Regions from separate parts of the Pseudomonas sp. LBUM1663 genome, predicted to be linked through region 3. Evidence: predicted binding sites of a transcription regulator. Region 3 holds the regulator's gene; each other region holds the start of a gene.

Region 1 (3,102 bases), 600 kb from region 3:
CGGCATCACCGCGCTGCGTTTGGCCGCGAGCTCGCTCATCAGACTTTGAATCGCGAGACGCCGCCCCGCAGCCCTACGGCCACCTGGCTCAGCTCGTCAATGGCAAAACTGGCCTGGCGCAAGGACTCGACGGTCTGGCTGCTGGCATCACCCAACTGCACCAGCGCGTGGTTGATCTGTTCGGCGCCGGTGGCCTGCGCCTGCATGCCTTCGTTGACCATCAACACCCGCGGCGCCAGCGCCTGAACCTGGTGGATGATCTGCGACAGCTGCTCGCCGACCTGCTGCACTTCGGACATGCCGCGGCGCACTTCTTCGGAGAACTTGTCCATGCCCATGACCCCGGCCGATACCGCCGACTGGATCTCACGGACCATCTGCTCGATGTCGTAGGTGGCGACGGCAGTCTGGTCCGCCAGACGCCGCACTTCGGTGGCGACCACGGCAAACCCGCGACCGTATTCGCCAGCCTTTTCGGCTTCGATAGCCGCGTTCAGCGACAACAGGTTGGTCTGGTCGGCCACTTTGACGATGGTCACCACCACCTGATTGATGTTGCCGGCCTTCTCGTTGAGGATCGCCAGTTTGGCGTTGACCAGATCGGCCGCGCCCATTACCGAGTGCATGGTCTCCTCCATCCGCGCCAGGCCTTGCTGCCCGGACCCGGCCGCTACCGAAGCCTGATCGGCGGCGGTGGAGACTTCGGTCATGGTGCGCACCAGATCACGGGAGGTGGCCGCGATTTCGCGGGACGTCGCGCCGATTTCGGTGGTGGTGGCGGCGGTTTCGGTGGCGGTGGCTTGTTGTTGCTTGGAGGTGGCCGCGATCTCGGTCACCGACGTGGTGACCTGGACGGAAGAGCGTTGGGCCTGGGACACGAGCGAGGTGAGTTCGGTCATCATGTCGTTGAAGCCCGTTTCCACGGCACCGAATTCGTCTTTGCGTTCCAGATTCAGACGGCCGCTGAGGTCGCCGGTACGCATGATTTCGAGGATCTGCACAATCCGGTTCATCGGCGCCATGATCGCGCGCATCAACAACAAACCGCAGAGGCCGGCAGCCAATACCGCGACCAACAGGGAAATGCCCATGATGACTTTCGCGGTAATCACGGCATCGTCGATGTTCGCGATTTCCTGATCGGCCACCGCTTTGTTTTCGCGGAGGATGTCATTGAGCTTGGTGCGTCCCGCAGTCCAGGCCGGGGTCAGTTGTTCGTTGAACAACTTGATGGCATCGGCCTCTTGATTGCGCTTGTGCAGGTCGAGCACCGCGGCCAGAAGTTTGCCGTATTCCTCATGGAGTTTTTCGAAGGTCGCGAATTCGACCTTGTCTTCATCCGTCTTAACGGTGGCGCGATAGTTACTCATCGCTTCCTGCACACGCGCTTCGTAGCTTTTGAAGTCAGCGGCGTCTTCGGCACTGATGCCCTGCCCTTCCTTCAGGCCCAGCATTTCCTGAATCTGGAGAAAGCTGTCGACCCAGGCGCCGCGAATCGTCGAGCTGTAATAGACCCCGGGAAGTGCGTCGTCTCGCACACTGGCTTCACTGGTTTCAATCTTCAACAACCGCGAATACGAGACGACGACCATCAGCAACATGATGGTAATAATCACCGCAAAGCTCGCCAAGATGCGTTGGCGCAACGTCCAGTTCTTCACAGTCAGTCCTCGGGGCGGTTCAAATGCTGCGAAGTATAGCTGAGGGTGTTTCATCTATAAGACGAAGGTTTGGCAGTTCTCGGCCTTGTGCGCGAAAACGGCAGGAGGCCTCTGGGCCAGGGCTTTGCGGTGGATCGGGTGGCGGGTCGCAGGGGCGTGTTGGAAGAAATGAGCCGTAGATTGGCCTCGGGAGGTGGTGAGGCTTGAGACGCCTTCGCGATCTGACGTGCCCGCGAAGGCGATCTTGAACCTTACAGGGACGCCTGCCGCACCTGTTTCTCCAGCTCAGCCTTCAACCCCGGCTCCAGCTTCAACTGCCGTGCCAGTTCATCCAGGTAGGACTTCTCCATGAAGCTCTCCTCATCCACCAGCATCACACTGGCGATGTACATCTCGGCAGCCATTTCCGGCGTGCTCGCCGCGCGGGCGACTTCTGTCGGGTCGAGCGGCTTGCTGAGTTCGGCATGCAGCCACTGCTGCAACTCCTGATCGTTGTCGAGCTTGGTGAACTCGCCTTCGATCAATGCACGCTCGCGTTCATCAACGTGGCCATCGGCTTTGGCCGCTGCAACCAACGCTTTGAGGATCGCCTGGCTGTGCAGTTCGGCTTGCGCGGGCGGCAGGCGGTCGAGTGTTTGTGGCTCGGTCTTCGGCGCCGTGCCCTGCTGGGCCTGCCAGTTGCCGTAAGCCTTGTAGGCAATGACACCGAGTGCCGCGAGGCCACCGTAGATGGCGACTTTGCCGCCGACATTGCGGGCCTTTTTGCTGCCGAGCAACAGACCCATGGCGCCGGCCGCCAAGGCACCACCGCCTGCGCCGGAAAGCAAACCGCCGAGGCCGCCCGAACCACCGCCGCCACCGAGCAATCCGCCCAATCCACCGCTGGACACTTTGTTTTGAGCGCCGCCGGCCTTGTTCTGCATCAGGTCCTGACCGGACTTGAGTAGTTGATCGAGCAATCCACGCGTATTCATTTTGCCGCCTCCACGAAAGGGGTTAACCGGACACATAAGGCCACCAGCCTAGAACGAAAGTGCCCGGCAACCGGGGACGAGAGTGCTTCTGGATGTTGCCTGGAAAAACAGGGTCATCGATAAAAGCGATATACACTCAGGCGAATCTATAAAAACCGCCCACCGGGTAATCCACCATGATGACCTTGCGTCAGATTCGCCACTTCATCGCCGTGGCCGAGACCGGATCGATCTCCGCCGCCGCGCAAACCGCGTTCATTTCCCAATCGACCTTGACCCTGGCGATCCAGCAACTCGAAGAAGAGATTGGCGTCGGCCTGTTCAACCGACACGCCAAGGGCATGAGCCTGACCCACCAGGGCCATCAATTCCTGCGCCAGGCGCACCTGATTCTGGCGACCGTGGACAACGCCAAACGCAGCCTGCAACACAGCACCGACCAGGTCGCCGGCCAGTTGATCATCGGT
Region 2 (3,102 bases), 1.7 Mb from region 3:
ATGGCGGCGTTGAGCGCGAGCAGGTTGGTCTGCTGGGAGATACCTTTGATCACATCCAGAATGTGCCCGATGTTATCAGTGCTGGCGTTCAGGGTTTCGATCTGGGTGCAGGACAGGCTGATTTTCTGCGACAGCTCGGTCATGGCCAGGATGGTTTTCTCCACCACCTGACGACCATCATCCGCCTGTTCGCTCGCACCACTGGCATGCTGCGAAGCATCGGCAGCATTGCGGGCGATTTCCTGGGTAGCGGCACCCAATTGGTTGATGGCGGCGGCCACGCTGTTGGTGCGTGCGCTTTGCTCGTCGGAGCCGATGATCGAGGCGTTGGACGATGCCATTACGCGTTGCGACAAATCGTGGACCTGGCGGGTCGCCGAGGACACTTCGGAAATCGATGCGTGAATCCGCTCCACGAACTGGTTGAACGAACCACCCAACTCGCCAAACTCGTCTTTGCTTTCCACGGCCAAACGACGGGTCAGGTCGCCTTCGCCCTGGGCGATGTCCTGCATCGCGCGGCCCATGGTGGTCAGCGGACGCATCAGCACGTTGATCAGCAGGCTCAACAGCACGGCAATAACGCTCACGGCGATGAACATTGCGATCAGCGCCGAGGTACGGAATTGGCTCAGTGGTGCGTAGGCCTTGTCCTTGTCGATCGACAGACCGATGTACCACTCGGCATTCGGCAAACCGCTCACCGGGGTGAACGAGAGGATGCGATCCTGCTTGTTCAGGGTGACGTCCTGATTGCCCTTCTCGATGCGCACGCCAGAGTTGGGGTAGATGTCTTTCAGGTTTTTCATCACCTGTTCTTTGTCCGGGCTGACGATCACTTGACCGTCGGCACTGACCAGGAACGCGTGGCCGATGCCACCGAAGTCCACCGAGTTGATGATCTTCACCAGGGTCTCAAGGCTCAGGTCACCGCCGACCACGCCGAGCAATTCGCCGTTCTTTTTCACCGGCATGGCGATCGTCACCACCAACCCACCGACGGCGGCCATGTACGGCGGCGTCAGCATGGTCTTGTCGGCAGCCACGGCTTGCTTGTACCAAGGGCGCTGACGCGGATCGTAACCGTCCGGCATCTTCGCGTCAGGGCGTTGGGTGAACACGCCATTGGCCTGGCCAACGTAGGTGAACTGGAAGTTCGAGGTGAAGGCCGGTTGATCAACCAGGCCGGGAAGGTCCCCATTGGCGCCTTGATGAGCGACGTTCTGGGCGAGGTTCTCCAGCACCAGCACACGGCCGCTCATCCAGTTCTGCACGCTGCTGGCGGTCAGATCGCCGGCCTGCTGGACGGAGGACTCGAGGTTTTGCCGGATGGTGTTTCGCTGCAGATAGTCGTTGTACAAAGTGAACAACGCAAATGCCAGCACCACGACGCCAGAGGCGGCCAGAAGGATTTTATGGCTGAATTTGAGATTCATTTCATGGGACTTCTTATGCAAAAAGTGGGGATGCGTTCCAGGTGCAACATTCCATGTAACAGTGCAGGCGGCATTCTTCGGCCGCGCTACTTTGGTGCACGCATGTCTCCCCAGTCTGTCGGCACCAGTCGGAGAAATCTTAGGGGTTTATATGAAATGGTCGATATTCCCGCCGAACGGCGTGCTAGAGCGGTTGACGGTCAATGTACCTCTTGAATACTTTGGAATGCTGGGGAAGGACGTAACGCGGATGTGGCATGTCACGCCGGGGACAATGGCCCGAAGTTTTATGGAGCTAAAACGACAAAACCCCTGTCTGCGTTAGCAGACAGGGGTTTTGGAATTCAATCTTGACGATGACCTACTCTCACATGGGGAAACCCCACACTACCATCGGCGATGCATCGTTTCACTGCTGAGTTCGGGATGGGATCAGGTGGTTCCAATGCTCTATGGTCGTCAAGAAACTCTGTGTCCAGCCCGTTACAGTCGTAACGTGCCAGCAAAATTGGTGACTTCTACTAAAACAAAACCCCTACCTGCATACGCAGATAGGGGTTTCGGAATTTAATCTTGACGATGACCTACTCTCACATGGGGAAACCCCACACTACCATCGGCGATGCATCGTTTCACTGCTGAGTTCGGGATGGGATCAGGTGGTTCCAATGCTCTATGGTCGTCAAGAAATTCGGTAGCCAGGTCGTTTGCCTTACGGCGCACGCTCCAGCGAATGGGTATGTGATAGATCTCGGTGTTTGTGAACAATTCGAACTTTCGGTTCATTTCGTCTTCACACACCGCAATCTGGTGCTCTTTCGCTTTTGGGCTCGAAGCAAGCAAATTGCTTGGGTGTTATATGGTCAAGCCTCACGGGCAATTAGTATTGGTTAGCTCAACGCCTCACAGCGCTTACACACCCAACCTATCAACGTCGTAGTCTTCGACGGCCCTTCAGGGGACTCAAGGTCCCAGTGAGATCTCATCTTGAGGCTAGTTTCCCGCTTAGATGCTTTCAGCGGTTATCTATTCCGAACATAGCTACCCGGCAATGCCACTGGCGTGACAACCGGAACACCAGAGGTTCGTCCACTCCGGTCCTCTCGTACTAGGAGCAGCCCCTCTCAAATCTCAAACGTCCACGGCAGATAGGGACCGAACTGTCTCACGACGTTCTAAACCCAGCTCGCGTACCACTTTAAATGGCGAACAGCCATACCCTTGGGACCGGCTTCAGCCCCAGGATGTGATGAGCCGACATCGAGGTGCCAAACACCGCCGTCGATATGAACTCTTGGGCGGTATCAGCCTGTTATCCCCGGAGTACCTTTTATCCGTTGAGCGATGGCCCTTCCATACAGAACCACCGGATCACTAAGACCTACTTTCGTACCTGCTCGACGTGTCTGTCTCGCAGTCAAGCGCGCTTTTGCCTTTATACTCTACGACCGATTTCCGACCGGTCTGAGCGCACCTTCGTACTCCTCCGTTACTCTTTAGGAGGAGACCGCCCCAGTCAAACTACCCACCATACACTGTCCTCGATCCGGATAACGGACCTGAGTTAGAACCTCAAAGTTGCCAGGGTGGTATTTCAAGGTTGGCTCCACGCGAACTGGCGTCCACGCTTCAAAGCCTCCCACCTATCCTACACAAGCAAATTCAA
Region 3 (3,102 bases):
TTTACATCTGCCGCGTCGTCATCAGTTGGTCAGTCGCGCCGTAAGCGTTCAAATGCAAGAAGAACCCAGCGAAGAAGCCATGGCTGACATGTTCGCTGATATCTACCACAGCCCGACCAAGCAGGTTGGCTGAGGTACTAATGAACAGTTTTTGTACCTACATCGATGGTCTGCCATGCATTGTTCAGTTATTGAGCGCGCAGCCAGTAATGTGGCCTCCGTCTATGCAAGACAAGGTAAAGAAATAACATGGGCAGCATGCATCCCGTACAGGTGATCGCGGTGACCGGCGGCAAAGGTGGCGTCGGGAAGACTAACGTGTCAGTGAACTTGTCCCTGGCTCTAGCTGAGCTCGGCCGGCGCGTCATGCTGCTGGACGCCGATCTGGGGCTGGCGAACGTCGACGTCCTGTTGGGGCTGACACCCAAACGTACCCTGGCCGACGTGATCGAAGGCCGCTGTGAGCTGCGCGACGTTCTGTTGCAGGGCCCTGGCGGTATTCGCATCGTTCCGGCCGCGTCCGGCACTCAGAGCATGGTTCATCTGAGCCCGGCCCAGCACGCCGGTCTGATTCAGGCCTTCAGTGATATCGGCGACAACCTCGACGTATTGGTGATCGACACCGCTGCGGGTATTGGTGACTCAGTAGTCAGTTTCGTTCGCGCAGCGCAAGAAGTCTTGCTGGTGGTGTGCGACGAGCCGACCTCGATCACCGATGCCTATGCGCTGATCAAACTGCTGAACCGCGATTACGGCATGAACCGCTTCCGCGTCCTGGCCAACATGGCCCAGAGCCCGCAGGAAGGCCGCAACCTGTTCGCCAAGTTGACCAAGGTCACGGACCGCTTCCTCGACGTCGCCCTACAATACGTAGGCGCGGTGCCATACGACGAAAGCGTGCGCAAGGCCGTGCAGAAACAGCGCGCCGTCTACGAAGCTTTCCCGCGGTCCAAGTGCGCCCTGGCGTTCAAGGCGATCGCGCAGAAGGTCGACACCTGGCCGCTGCCTGCCAATCCGCGTGGGCACCTGGAGTTTTTCGTCGAGCGCCTCGTGCAACAGACCGCAGGACCCGTCCTATGACAGCCAGTGGCTACAACCTCTACAAGAAGTCGGCACGTGACGCGCAGTACGAGCTGATCGAGCGTTACGCGCCACTGGTCAAACGCATTGCTTACCACTTGCTGGCCCGTCTGCCGGCCAGTGTCCAGGTTGAAGACCTGATCCAGGCCGGGATGATCGGCCTGCTTGAAGTATCGACCAAATATGACGCCAGCAAAGGCGCGAGTTTCGAGACCTACGCGGGCATTCGAATCCGCGGCGCGATGCTCGATGAAGTACGCAAGGGGGACTGGGCGCCACGTTCGGTTCACCGCAATACCCGCATGGTCAGCGACGCAATTCGCTCGATTGAAGCTAAAACCGGTCGTGACGCTAAAGATCATGAGGTTGCGGCCGAACTCCAATTGAGTCTCGACGATTATTACGGGATTTTGAACGACACCCTGGGCAGCCGGTTATTCAGTTTCGACGATCTGTTGCAGGACGGCGAACACGAAGGGCTGCACGAGGATGGCGCGAGTGCACATCTGGAGCCGTCACGCGATCTGGAAGATGAACGCTTCCAGGCCGCGCTGGCGGACGCGATTGCCAATTTGCCGGAGCGTGAGCGACTGGTGTTGGCGCTGTACTACGACGAAGAGCTGAACCTCAAGGAAATCGGTGAGGTCCTGGGGGTCAGCGAATCGCGGGTCAGCCAGTTACATAGCCAGTGCGCGGCCCGTTTGCGGGGGCGTTTGGGGGAGTGGCGAGCGCGCTGAAGGCAGTGTGGGGACACTGCGAACGAGGCCGGTGGGGTGTTGAACTGCACCGGTCGCGATCTGTTGTGCTCCAGACAGTCATCGAGTGCATTGCCGGATTGATTGAAATGGCGCGTCCAGGTGCTGGGCGCGTTTAAGACTGCTTGGAGGTCGAATTGGACAAGAACATGAAAATCCTCATCGTTGATGACTTCTCAACGATGCGGCGGATCATAAAAAACCTGTTGCGTGACCTTGGGTTCACCAACACGGTCGAGGCCGACGATGGCACTACTGCCATTCCGGTTCTCAACAGCGGGAGCATCGACTTTCTGGTAACGGACTGGAACATGCCTGGCATGACCGGTATCGATCTGCTGCGTCACGTGCGCGCCGATGAAAAGCTCAAGCACCTGCCGGTTTTGATGGTGACTGCCGAAGCCAAGCGCGAACAGATTATCGAAGCGGCCCAGGCCGGTGTTAACGGCTATGTGGTCAAACCCTTCACGGCCCAGGCGTTGAAAGAAAAAATCGAGAAGATTTTCGAACGCATCGGTTGATCCACTGCGCCACGGGGGAGCTATGGAGCATAAAGAATCTTCACTGGGCGATTTTGAATCGACCCTGAAAAAACATGCCCGCGAACTGGTCGACAGCCTTGAAAAAGGCAAGTTCGGCGACGCTGTGCAACTTATCCATGAGCTCAATCAGACCCGTGACCGCGGCCTGTATCAGGAAGTGGGCAAGCTCACTCGCGAGCTGCATAGCGCGATCGTGAATTTCCAGATTGACCCGAACATGCCGCAAGCCGAGGAAGTGTCGCAGATCACGGACGCCACCGAGCGTCTGGGGTATGTGGTCAAGCTGACCGAAGCAGCCGCCAATCGCACCATGGACCTGGTGGAAAACGCCACGCCGCTGGTCAACAGCCTGAGTGAACAAGCCCAGGCGTTGAGCACGGATTGGGGGCGGTTCATGCGTCGCGAAGTCGGGGCTGAAGAGTTCCGCGAACTGGCCCGGCGCGTCGACGGTTTCCTGACACGCAGCAGCGAAGACAATCGCACAGTGTCCAGCAACCTCAATGACATTCTGCTGGCTCAGGATTACCAGGACCTAACCGGTCAGGTGATCAAGCGCGTGACCCAGTTGGTCACCGAAGTTGAAAGCAACCTGCTCAAGCTCGTGCTCATGGCCAGTCAGGTAGACCGCTTTGCGGGTATCGAACATGACCGTGATGCGATGCTGGCTGAAAAAGATCCGCAAAAACATCTCTCTCAGGGTGAAGGTCCGCAGATTCATGCCGATA
Region 4 (3,102 bases), 2.0 Mb from region 3:
AGCAGGAAGTTGGCCACGGTGCCGCCGAGGCTGATGACCATCACCGGGGTCGCCCGGCCGATGGCGCTGGTGAAACCGCGCAGGGCCATGAAGCTCAGATAGCCGGGTAGGGCGAACGGCAGGATTAGCAGGAACTGCCCGGCAGCCTGGACGTTGGTTTCGGTCTGGCCAAACAGCAGCAGCACCGGTTTTAGGTTCCACAGCAGTAACCCGGCCACCAGCGCCATCAACCACGCCAGCCACAAACCGGCCTGGGTCAGTCGCGCGGCGCCGACGATATCGCCCGCGCCCTGACGGATCGCCACCAAGGTGCCGACCGCCGCGATCACGCCGATGCAGAAGATGGAAACGAACGAGTAAGTCGCCGCGCCCAGGCCACCACCGGCCAGCGCTTCGGGACTCAGGCGCGCCATCATCAAGGTGTCGGTGAGGACCATCAGCATGTGCGCCAACTGCGAGGCAATCAACGGCCCCGCCAGCCGCAGGATGGCCCAGAGTTCGGTACGTGCTGGATGCTGCATGGTCATCACGCCTCGGTTATCAGAGTAAACAGGAGAGAGCCGATTCTCGGCGCTCTGCGGGCTTTTCACAAAGGGATAAAAAGGATGGGTGGCATGAGTCAAACTCATGCTGGCAAGTTTCTGCTAACGTGGCGTAACCGCGCTATAGGAGCTTTCCCAATGTCCCGTCGTCTTCCTCCCTTGTATGCCCTGCGCGCATTCGAAGCGGCGGCGCGGCATAGCTCGTTTACCCGCGCCGCTGAAGAACTGTCGATCACCCAAAGCGCGGTCAGTCGACACATTCGTACCCTCGAAGAGCATTTCGCCTGCCGGCTGTTTCACCGCAGCGGGCGCAACCTGCAACTGACCGAGTCGGCGCGGTTGATCCTGCCTGGCATCCGTGAAGGGTTTACCGCGCTCGAACGCGCCTGCAACACCCTGCGCGCCGAAGACGACATCCTGCGCATGAAAGCCCCGTCGACGTTGACCATGCGTTGGCTGTTGGCGCGCCTGAGTCGCTTCCGGCACTTGCAACCGGGCAACGAAGTGCAATTGACCAGTGCCTGGATGGACATCGACACCGTGGACTTCAACCACGAACCCTTCGACTGCGCCGTCATCCTCAGCACCGGGAATTTTCCACCGGACTGGGAGGCGACGCTGCTGTTCCCGGAAGAACTGATTCCGGTGGGCGCGCCGAACCTGATGGACGATCAACCGTGGGATGTCGCGCGTCTGGCCAGCACTGAGCTGCTGCACCCGGCACCGGACCGGCGTGACTGGCGCACGTGGCTGCAACGCATGGGTCTGGCCGATCAGGTCTCGCTCAAGGGCGGGCAAGTGTTTGACACGCTGGAATTGGGCATGATCGCCGCCGCCCGAGGCTACGGCGTGTCCATGGGCGATTTGCTGATGGTGGCGGAGGATGTCGCGCAGGGTCGTCTGAGTTTGCCGTGGCCGACGGCTGTCGCCAGCGGTGAGCATTATTACCTCGTCTGGCCGAAAACCCGCCCGGGAGGTGAACGTTTGCGCCGCCTCAGCGACTTTCTGCAAGGGGAGGTCCGGGCCATGGATTTACCGGATGTAGAACGCTTGAGCTGAATCGATGGAGCCCCTGCAATAGAGGCCTTGCGCCATATCCCGGCTAATTACTCAAGTATTCAGGTTTGCCGCCGAAAATCTGCAGGTGGGACCTTCGTGCAGGTTCCCTGTAATTCCCTTATTAGAATTTTGCCGAGTGTGCATCGTGATCAGGATGATCCGGTCACTCGGCCAGGAGCTGTCATGTCTCAACCTCGTGCCCGGATCGCCTCACAGCTTGGTCTTGCGCTTGCCGTGATACTGGCGATTGTCATCACTGGCAGTACCGTGTTCGCCTTGCGTTCGCTGGACACCGCCAACCTCGCCACCCGCGAAGAGCACTTGGCCAGTGAGGCCCGGTTGCTGGCCGATCAGTTGAGTACCTTTCACGGCACGTTGCGTGAAAGCACCCAGCGCCTGAGCGGTCTGTTCGAGAAGCGATTCAGCGCCGGCTTGAGCGTGCACCCGGATGAGCCGGTGGCGGTGGCCGGTGTGCAGACCCCGGGCTTGCACCTGGGCAGCGAAGTGTTGAACAACAACTTCAAGGAAGTGGACGAGTTCAAGCAGATGACCGCGGGCGTTGCGACGGTGTTTGTGCGCAGCGGCGAAGACTTCATCCGCGTCAGTACGTCCTTGAGCAAGCAAGACGGCAACCGGGCCATCGGCACCTTGCTGGACCACGCTCACCCGGCCTATGCACGCTTGATGGCGGGACAGAGCTATGTCGGTCGCGCCTTGCTGTTCGACCGCTCCTACATGACGCAATACACGCCTGTACGCGACAGCAGCGGTAAGGTGATTGCCGTGCTGTTCGTAGGATTCGATTACACCGACGCGCAGAACGCGCAGTTCGAGAATCTCAAACGCTTCCGTATCGGCCAGACCGGTTCGCTGGCGCTGCTCGATGAGCAGAAGAAGTGGTTGGTGCCGATTGCCGGCGTGCAAGCGCTGGATCAAGCGGTCCCGGCTATCGTCGATCTGGCGAAAACGCCGGGCAAGGGTGATTTCTGGAGCGACAAGTCCGAAGACTTCTACAGCGTGGCCGTGCCGTTCGATGGCGGCCCGTGGTCGGTGGTGGCGAGCATGCCGAAAGCCGAAATCAGCGCCGTGACCTGGAGCGTCGGCATTCAATTGGCCATCGGCAGTCTGCTGGCGATGTTGATCGCCGTCGGCTCGGCGGTCTGGCTGCTGCGCAGCAAACTCGCACCGCTGGGTGATCTGGTGCGTCAGGCAGAAGCCTTGGGCGCCGGTGATTTGAGCGTGCGCCTGAACGTGACGAGCAATGACGAAATCGGTCAGCTGGCCCGTGCCTTCAACCAGATGAGCCAGGCCTTGTCGACCATGGTCGAGCACATCCGCAAGGCCTCGGGCGAAGTCAACAGCCGCGCCCAGGCGTTGTCCGGCCTGTCCGGCGGTGCCTATGAAGGGATGGAGCAGCAGTCGGGCGAAATCACCAGCATGGCCGGCGCCGTGGAAGAGTTCAGCGCAACCTCGCTGAACATTGCCGACAACATGGGCAACA

The links. The regulator FliA, encoded in region 3, starts transcription of late flagellar genes. The targets are predictions, from matches to a motif close to CTAAAGTTTNNNNNNNNNNNGCCGNTAA.
Region 1: a site for FliA is predicted at 1,738-1,765, ahead of ACA075_RS05335 (methyl-accepting chemotaxis protein). Genes of this name have one in related genera too.
Region 2: a site for FliA is predicted at 1,552-1,579, ahead of ACA075_RS00635 (methyl-accepting chemotaxis protein). Genes of this name have one in related genera too.
Region 4: a site for FliA is predicted at 1,652-1,679, ahead of ACA075_RS29530 (methyl-accepting chemotaxis protein). Genes of this name have one in related genera too.

What each region holds. Positions count from the first base shown of each region.
Region 1 is NZ_CP166792.1:1,212,972-1,216,073, reverse strand. Features, by position in the region: gene ACA075_RS05340 (chemotaxis protein CheW) at 1-39, opposite strand, end outside; gene ACA075_RS05335 (methyl-accepting chemotaxis protein) at 39-1,661, opposite strand; gene ACA075_RS05330 (tellurite resistance TerB family protein) at 1,913-2,635, opposite strand; gene ACA075_RS05325 (LysR family transcriptional regulator) at 2,812-3,102, shown strand, end outside.
Region 2 is NZ_CP166792.1:122,883-125,984, reverse strand. Features, by position in the region: gene ACA075_RS00635 (methyl-accepting chemotaxis protein) at 1-1,436, opposite strand, end outside; rRNA gene rrf (5S ribosomal RNA) at 1,785-1,900, opposite strand; rRNA gene rrf (5S ribosomal RNA) at 2,008-2,123, opposite strand; rRNA gene ACA075_RS00620 (23S ribosomal RNA) at 2,296-3,102, opposite strand, start outside.
Region 3 is NZ_CP166792.1:1,811,191-1,814,292, forward strand. Features, by position in the region: gene flhF (flagellar biosynthesis GTPase FlhF) at 1-133, shown strand, start outside; gene fleN (flagellar synthesis regulator FleN) at 250-1,080, shown strand; gene fliA (RNA polymerase sigma factor FliA) at 1,077-1,817, shown strand; gene ACA075_RS08125 (chemotaxis response regulator CheY) at 1,985-2,356, shown strand; gene ACA075_RS08130 (protein phosphatase CheZ) at 2,379-3,102, shown strand, end outside.
Region 4 is NZ_CP166792.1:6,431,898-6,434,999, reverse strand. Features, by position in the region: gene ACA075_RS29540 (NorM family multidrug efflux MATE transporter) at 1-521, opposite strand, end outside; gene ACA075_RS29535 (LysR substrate-binding domain-containing protein) at 681-1,601, shown strand; gene ACA075_RS29530 (methyl-accepting chemotaxis protein) at 1,785-3,102, shown strand, end outside.